DNA from 2 places in the Klebsiella variicola genome. Region 1 is predicted to be linked to the other one. Evidence: predicted binding sites of a transcription regulator. Region 1 holds the regulator's gene; the other holds the start of a gene.

Region 1 (3,414 bases):
CGCAGCCATTCGCGGTTGGATTCAAATCCGCCGGCGGCGAGGACGCAGCTTTTTGCAACAATCCGTTCCTCGCCCGCCAGCGCGGCGACAAATTCGCCGTTGCGCAGCTCGAGAGCCTGCACCGGTGTGTTGTAGCGGATCTGCACCCCCATTTGCTCCGCGCTGCGGTAATAGGCATTGACCAGCGCTTTGCCGCCGCCCATAAAAAAGGCGTTGGTGCGGGCCACGTGCAGGGCGCCGGAGAGCGGTGGCTGAAAGTTCACGCCGTGCTGGCGCATCCAGTCCCGGCATTGTGACGAGGTGCGGATCACCATTCGGGCCAGCGCTTCGTTGGTATTCCCCTCGGTGACGCGCAGCAGATCCTGCCAGTACTCTTCTTCCGGGTAGCTGTCGACCAGCACGTCCTGCGGCGCATCGTGCATACAGCGCAGGTTACGCGTGTGCTGCGAGTTGCCGCCGCGCCACTCCCGCGGCGCCGCCTCCAGCAGCAGCACCGAGGCGCCAGCTTCCCGGGCGGTTAAGGCGGCGCATAGCGCGGCATTGCCGCCGCCAATCACCAGTACATCCACCATTATCGGCTCCCTTACAATTTAATTAATTGTTAAATTTGTAATGGGAATGTAGGTGGTAACAGCGGTGAGGCGCTATGGTGTAATGCTAAAGAGGGGTTTAGTGAGCGTAAAGGGTAGCACCCGGCCAGCGGTCAGACTCCACCAGCTGGCGCATGACTTTGCTGAGTATCACTCGAGCCGCAAGGCCTGCCGGAGTGAGTTCATCATCAGACAGACTGACCAGAAAGTTGGGGCGACTGAGTATCGGGTTGACGACGTCGATCACCCTCAGCGCCTGATGGTCGAGGTGGGAGATGGCGGCCCCGGGCTGCAGGGTGGCCCCCAGTCCGCTGCGCACGGCCTGCATCAGCAGGGCCAGACCGTCAATGTCCGCCACCACCTCAACGCTGAGATGATGCTGCTGGCAAACTGCCTCCAGCCTGCCGCGCAGGCCATGGCCCTGGCTTGGCATAATCAACGGCAGGGAGGTGAGCTGGTCAGGGGAGATGTGGTCCTCCTGCAGGGGGGCCAACAGCGCATGGGTGCCAATCAGGAACAGGCGTTCTTCCAGCACCGGTCTGGCGCTCCAGCGCAGGATCTTTTCCTGCTGGAAAACGATAGCTAAATCGAGCTGGCGGGTGTTGATCATCCGCTCCAGATTACCGGAGAGGCTTTCCACCAAATGCAGGCGCACGTCGGGATAGCTTTCGCGCATCGCATTGATGAACGGGACGCCGAGAACGGAGGCGGTGCTGGGGGCCATGCCGACGCTAACGTGGCCTGACAGGCGCGCCTCGCGGGCGGCGAGGATGGCATCATCGGCATGGCGCAGCGCCAGCTGTGCCTGCGAGTAGAAAGCGAGACCCGCGCTGGTGGGCGTGACCCCGCGGGAGGTCCGCTGCAGCAGGCGAATGGCCAGTTCGTTTTCCAGGCGTGCGATCTGCTGGCTGAGCGCCGAGACGCCGATATTAAGATCAAGCGCGGCGCGCCCCATGCTGCCGGTTTCAACAATGCGCACAAAATAGCGTAGCTGGCGAAGTTCCATATCAACTCTCCGGACAAAACGAGGACGCGGGAAGGTCACCTGTGGGACGAGAGCGGTAAGGGCAGCAGAGGCGCCCATAAAAAAGCCAACCGGCAGGTTGGCTTTTCAGTCTCAGCGAAGCGGGGAATTATTTTTCCACCGCGTCGTGGGCGTGTTCGTCCTCGCGGCAATCACCTTCCGCACAATGACCGTACAGATACAGACTGTGGTTGGTCAGGCGGATGCCGTGGCGGGAGGCAATTTCACGCTGGCGTAATTCGATCGAGTCATCGCTGAATTCGATCACTTTGCCGCAGTCGAGGCAAATCAGGTGATCGTGGTGATGCTGCTGGGTCAGTTCGAAAACGGATTTACCGCCTTCAAAATTATGACGAGTCACGATACCGGCATCATCAAACTGGTTGAGTACGCGGTAAACGGTCGCCAGACCGATCTCTTCGCCCATGTCGATCAGGCGTTTATATAAGTCTTCCGCACTGACATGATGGTTATCCGGTTCCTGCAGCACTTCAAGGATTTTCAGTCGAGGAAGTGTGACTTTCAGGCCAGCCTTCTTTAATGCGGTATTGTTGTCAGTCATGCGGAATCTGTCCTGTTGCTAAACGATCTACTTCCTTCAACGGAAGTCATACAGAAATTAACCCGACGTAATGCGTCTCATTATAGAACTGCCACTGGTAAATGAAAACTGCAAGCATCAGGCCTGGTTTGCTGTCAAAAACGAGGCACCAGCTACAAACTGCGTCACGTGCCTCGTAGAATCAGTGGACATTGTACAGATATGTGATTAAAAGTTAAAAACTTGTAGCTATTAGTTTGATTGCTTTTGTCTATTAATGCGACGCAACTCAATGATTGCGCCGCTTAATCATCAGGCGTTTTTGATTTCTTCGAGGTGCAGCTCTTCGGCAACCTGCTTCACCCATTTCTCAACGCGCTCGTTGGTCAGCTCCGGCTGGCGGTCTTCATCAATGGCGAGGCCGACGAAGTGGTCGTCATCCGCCAGGCCTTTGGAGGCCTCAAAATGATACCCGGCTGTCGGCCAGTGACCGACGATGGTCGCGCCGCGCGGCTCAATGATGTCGCGGATGGTGCCCAGCGCGTCACAGAAGTATTCTGCGTAGTCTTCCTGGTCGCCACAGCCGAACAGCGCCACCAGTTTACCATTGAAGTCGATCTCTTCCAGCGTCGGGAAGAAGTCGTCCCAGTCACACTGCGCTTCGCCGTAGTACCAGGTCGGGATACCGAGCAGCAGAATGTCGTGGGCTTCCAGGTCTTCTTTGCTGCTTTTGGCAATGTCGTGAACATCAGCAACATCTTTACCAAGCTGCTTTTGAATCATTTTTGCAATATTTTCGGTGTTGCCGGTGTCGCTGCCAAAAAAGATGCCGATGATTGCCATGAGTAAAATAACCTCTTGAAACTTAAATGATGTGGTAGGGACGCGATGCCCATAGATAACGGCAATCATAGCAGAACAGGCAAGGGCGCGGAAACAGCAATCACGCCCGACTGCACACTCTGCTACACGAATGCGGATTTTTCGCGGAAAGTTAGACTTTTCCCTGGCTGTGCAGGGCGCGCAATTGGGTCATCAGCATCTCTTCAATGAGATCGCTACGGCTCATATTACGCGCTTCCGCCAGTTCATTGAGCGCATCGACCGCGTCGGCGTTGAGTTTTAACTCGACGCGCTTCAGCCCGCGAACCTTATCGCGTTTCAGCTGGTTACGTTTGTTGATGCGCAGTTGTTCATCGCGCGACAGCGGATTGGTTTTCGGTCTTCCCGGGCGACGCTCGTTTGCGAACAAATCTAAT
Region 2 (3,414 bases), 2.5 Mb from region 1:
CAACTGACCGCCGCGCGATTAGAAAAAATTCGTCAGCTAAATACGATAGCGGAAGAGCGCGGGCAGAAGCTGTCGCAGATGGCGCTGGCCTGGGTTCTGCGCGAGGAGAAAGTGACCTCCGTGCTGATCGGCGCCAGCAAAACCACGCAGCTGGATGATGCCGTCGGCATGCTGCAGAATCGCCATTTCAGCACCGAAGAGTGCGCGGCCATCGACGCCATCCTTGCGCTGTAAAGCAAATGTTACTTTAGCAAAAAGTGCTCTTTTCTGCGCTTTCGGAGTTCGTCCGATGCGGCGGGTCTTTACCGGCCCGTAATATCAGGTTAACAGGCCGCTTACGGCCCCGATCGTGAAGGAGAAGAGTATGTTCAGGTCACTGATTCTGGCAGCAGTACTGCTGGCCGCAGCGCCACTAGTCGCTAACGCTGGTGAAATCACCCTGCTGCCATCGGTAAAATTACAAATAGGCGATCGTGACAATTACGGTAACTACTGGGACGGTGGCGGCTGGCGCGACCGTGATTACTGGCGTCGTCACTATGAATGGCGTGATAACCGTTGGCATCGACATGACAACGGCTGGCACCGCGGCTGGGACAAGGGTAAAAATAAAGCCTGGGAGCGCGGCTATCGTGCTGGCTGGAGCGACCGCGACGACCACCGCGGCGGCTGGGGACGAGGCCCGGGCGGACGTGGCCATGGCCATGGTCATCACTAACAGACGAAAAGGGGAGCCCATTGGCTCCCCTTTGCTTTAACCAGCGCGGGTCAAGAACTACGCCACGCCGAGCAGCGATCCCACAATTAACCAGCCGTTCAGACTCACCACAATGGCGACAATCACCCAGCCAGTGACTCTCACCCAGCGGGTATTCACCAGGTCGCCCATCAGTTGCGCATTGCTGGTAAATATCAGCAGCGGCACCAGAGCAAGCGCAATACCAAAGCTCAGCAGCACCTGACTCATCACCAGGATACGCGTAGGATCCAGCCCCAGCAGGATCACCACAAACGACGGCAGCATGGTGACCGCCCGGCGAAACCACAGCGGAATATGAAAGCGGATAAACCCCTGCATGACGACCTGCCCTGCCAGGGTACCCACTACCGTCGATGATAAACCTGCAGCGACCAGGCTCAGACCAAAGATGGTCGCCGCCGCGTGGCTCAGCAGTGGCTCCAGCGTTCTGTAAGCCTGATCGAGATCGGCGACGCCGGTATGGCCGTTGAAATGGAATGCCGCCGCGGCGGTCGCCATCATCGCCAGGTTGACAAACCCGGCAATGGTCATGGCGATCGCCACATCCCAGCGGGTCGCGTTATAGCGTTCTTTCCGCGTACCGCCGTGCAGATGCTGGGTAAGCGAGGAATGTAAGTAGATAACGTGCGGCATAATGGTCGCCCCCAGTACCCCGGCGGCTAAGAATACCGCCTCGCCGTTGGGCAGCGTAGGGATCACCAGCCCTTTTGTCAGGGGGGCCAGCGCGGGCTGAGAAAAGATCAACTCCACGACATAGGCCACAGCGACAAACAACAGCAGCCCGCCGATCACCTTCTCCAGCGGCTTTTGCCCGCGCCGCTGCAGCATCAGGATCAGGAAGGTCGCCACCCCGGTCAGCACCGCCCCCTGCAGAAGCGACACGCCCAGTACCAGCTTAAAGCCAATCGCGGCGCCGATAAATTCAGCCAGGTCGGTGGCCATCGCAATGATTTCCGCCTGCACCCAATAGAACCACACCACCGGGCGCGGGTAATGGTCACGGATCTGCTCGGCCAGATTTTTGCCGGTGGCAATGCCCAGTTTGGCAGAGAGCACCTGGATCAGCATCGCCATCAGGTTGGCCCATACCACGACCCACAGCAGCTGATAGCCAAAGCTGGCGCCAGCCTGAATGTTAGTGGCGAAATTACCGGGGTCGATATAGCCAATGGCAGCGACGAAAGCGGGCCCCATGAGGGCGAGCTTCACCTTGCGCGCGGCGCGACTACTGCTATTCTCAACGCGACTGCTAGTCATCTTCTGCCTCTGGAAATATAGCCTTTGCTATGTTTCATGCTATCAAAATGCGAATGATTATCAAGTTCATTTAAAATGGAGATAATGATTGCTGTGATAGGCGGGAACAATAGCTGGCCGGAAATGAAAAACGGGCGTTAGAACACGAGAGCGTGCCCAGTACTAAGAGTAGTACAAGAATGCAACTTTTAAAACCTTTACGTAACATAACAAAAGTGGATGTTTGATCACTATTTTTGCCATTGGTCACAGTTCCTTGCAATAGTGTGCAATTGATCTCGTTTTCTTTAAAGCCGTTGCATAGAATGTGCACGGAAATTTAACCTGCCTCATATTTGGAGCAACTATGGACCGCGTCTTGCATTTTGTCCTCGCGATCGTTGTGGTGGCTATACTGGCCCTGTTGGTCAGTCACGACCGTAAAAAGATCCGTATTCGTTATGTTGTTCAACTGCTTGTCATCGAAGTCCTGCTGGCCTGGTTCTTCCTGAACTCCGATATTGGTCTGGGTTTTGTGAAAGGCTTCTCTGAGATGTTTGAAAAGCTTCTCGGGTTTGCCAACGAAGGGACAAACTTCGTGTTCGGCAGCATGAACGATAAAGGTCTGGCCTTCTTCTTCCTTAAGGTTCTGTGCCCTATCGTCTTCATTTCCGCGTTGATCGGTATTTTGCAGCATATTCGTATTCTGCCGATTGTCATCCGTGCCATCGGTACCGTTCTGTCGAAAATCAACGGCATGGGCAAGCTGGAATCCTTCAACGCCGTGAGCTCGCTGATCCTCGGTCAGTCGGAAAACTTTATCGCCTATAAAGATATTCTCGGCAAAATGTCGCGCAACCGCATGTACACCATGGCGGCGACGGCGATGTCCACCGTGTCGATGTCGATCGTAGGCGCGTACATGACCATGCTGCAGCCGAAGTATGTCGTCGCGGCGCTGGTGCTCAACATGTTCAGCACCTTTATCGTTCTGTCATTGATTAACCCGTACCGCGTGGAAGAGAGCGAAGAAAATCTGCAGATGTCGAATCTGCACGAAGGCCAGAGCTTCTTCGAAATGCTGGGCGAGTACATTCTGGCGGGCTTTAAAGTCGCGATTATCGTGGCGGCGATGCTGATCGGCTTCATCGCGCTGATCTCGGCCCTGAACGCCCTGTTCGCCACCGTGACCGGCTGGTTCGGCTACAGCATCTCCTTCCAGGGGATCCTCGGCTATATCTTCTACCCGGTTGCCTGGGTGATGGGTGTGCCGGCAAGCGAAGCGCTGCAGGTGGGCAGTATTATGGCCACCAAGCTGGTCTCCAACGAATTCGTCGCCATGATGGATCTGCAGAAAATCGCCTCGACGCTCTCTCCGCGTGCGGAAGGCATTATCTCTATCTTCCTGGTCTCCTTCG

What was found. Region 1 encodes Fur, which represses iron uptake genes when iron is present. Its sites were predicted from a motif close to ATAATAATGAGAACNACTATCAA; they were not measured.
Region 2: a site for Fur is predicted at 2,059-2,081, ahead of SP68_RS06930 (Nramp family divalent metal transporter). Genes of this name have one in related genera too.

The regions. Positions count from the first base shown of each region.
Region 1 covers NZ_CP010523.2:3,903,534-3,906,947, reverse strand. Annotated here, with positions in the region: gene tcuA (FAD-dependent tricarballylate dehydrogenase TcuA) at 1-572, opposite strand, end outside; gene tcuR (tricarballylate utilization LysR family transcriptional regulator TcuR) at 670-1,596, opposite strand; gene fur (ferric iron uptake transcriptional regulator) at 1,724-2,176, opposite strand; gene fldA (flavodoxin FldA) at 2,468-2,998, opposite strand; gene ybfE (LexA regulated protein) at 3,150-3,414, opposite strand, start outside.
Region 2 covers NZ_CP010523.2:1,442,550-1,445,963, reverse strand. Annotated here, with positions in the region: gene mgrA (L-glyceraldehyde 3-phosphate reductase) at 1-234, shown strand, start outside; gene SP68_RS06935 (DUF2502 domain-containing protein) at 365-718, shown strand; gene SP68_RS06930 (Nramp family divalent metal transporter) at 776-2,017, opposite strand; gene nupC (nucleoside permease NupC) at 2,364-3,414, shown strand, end outside.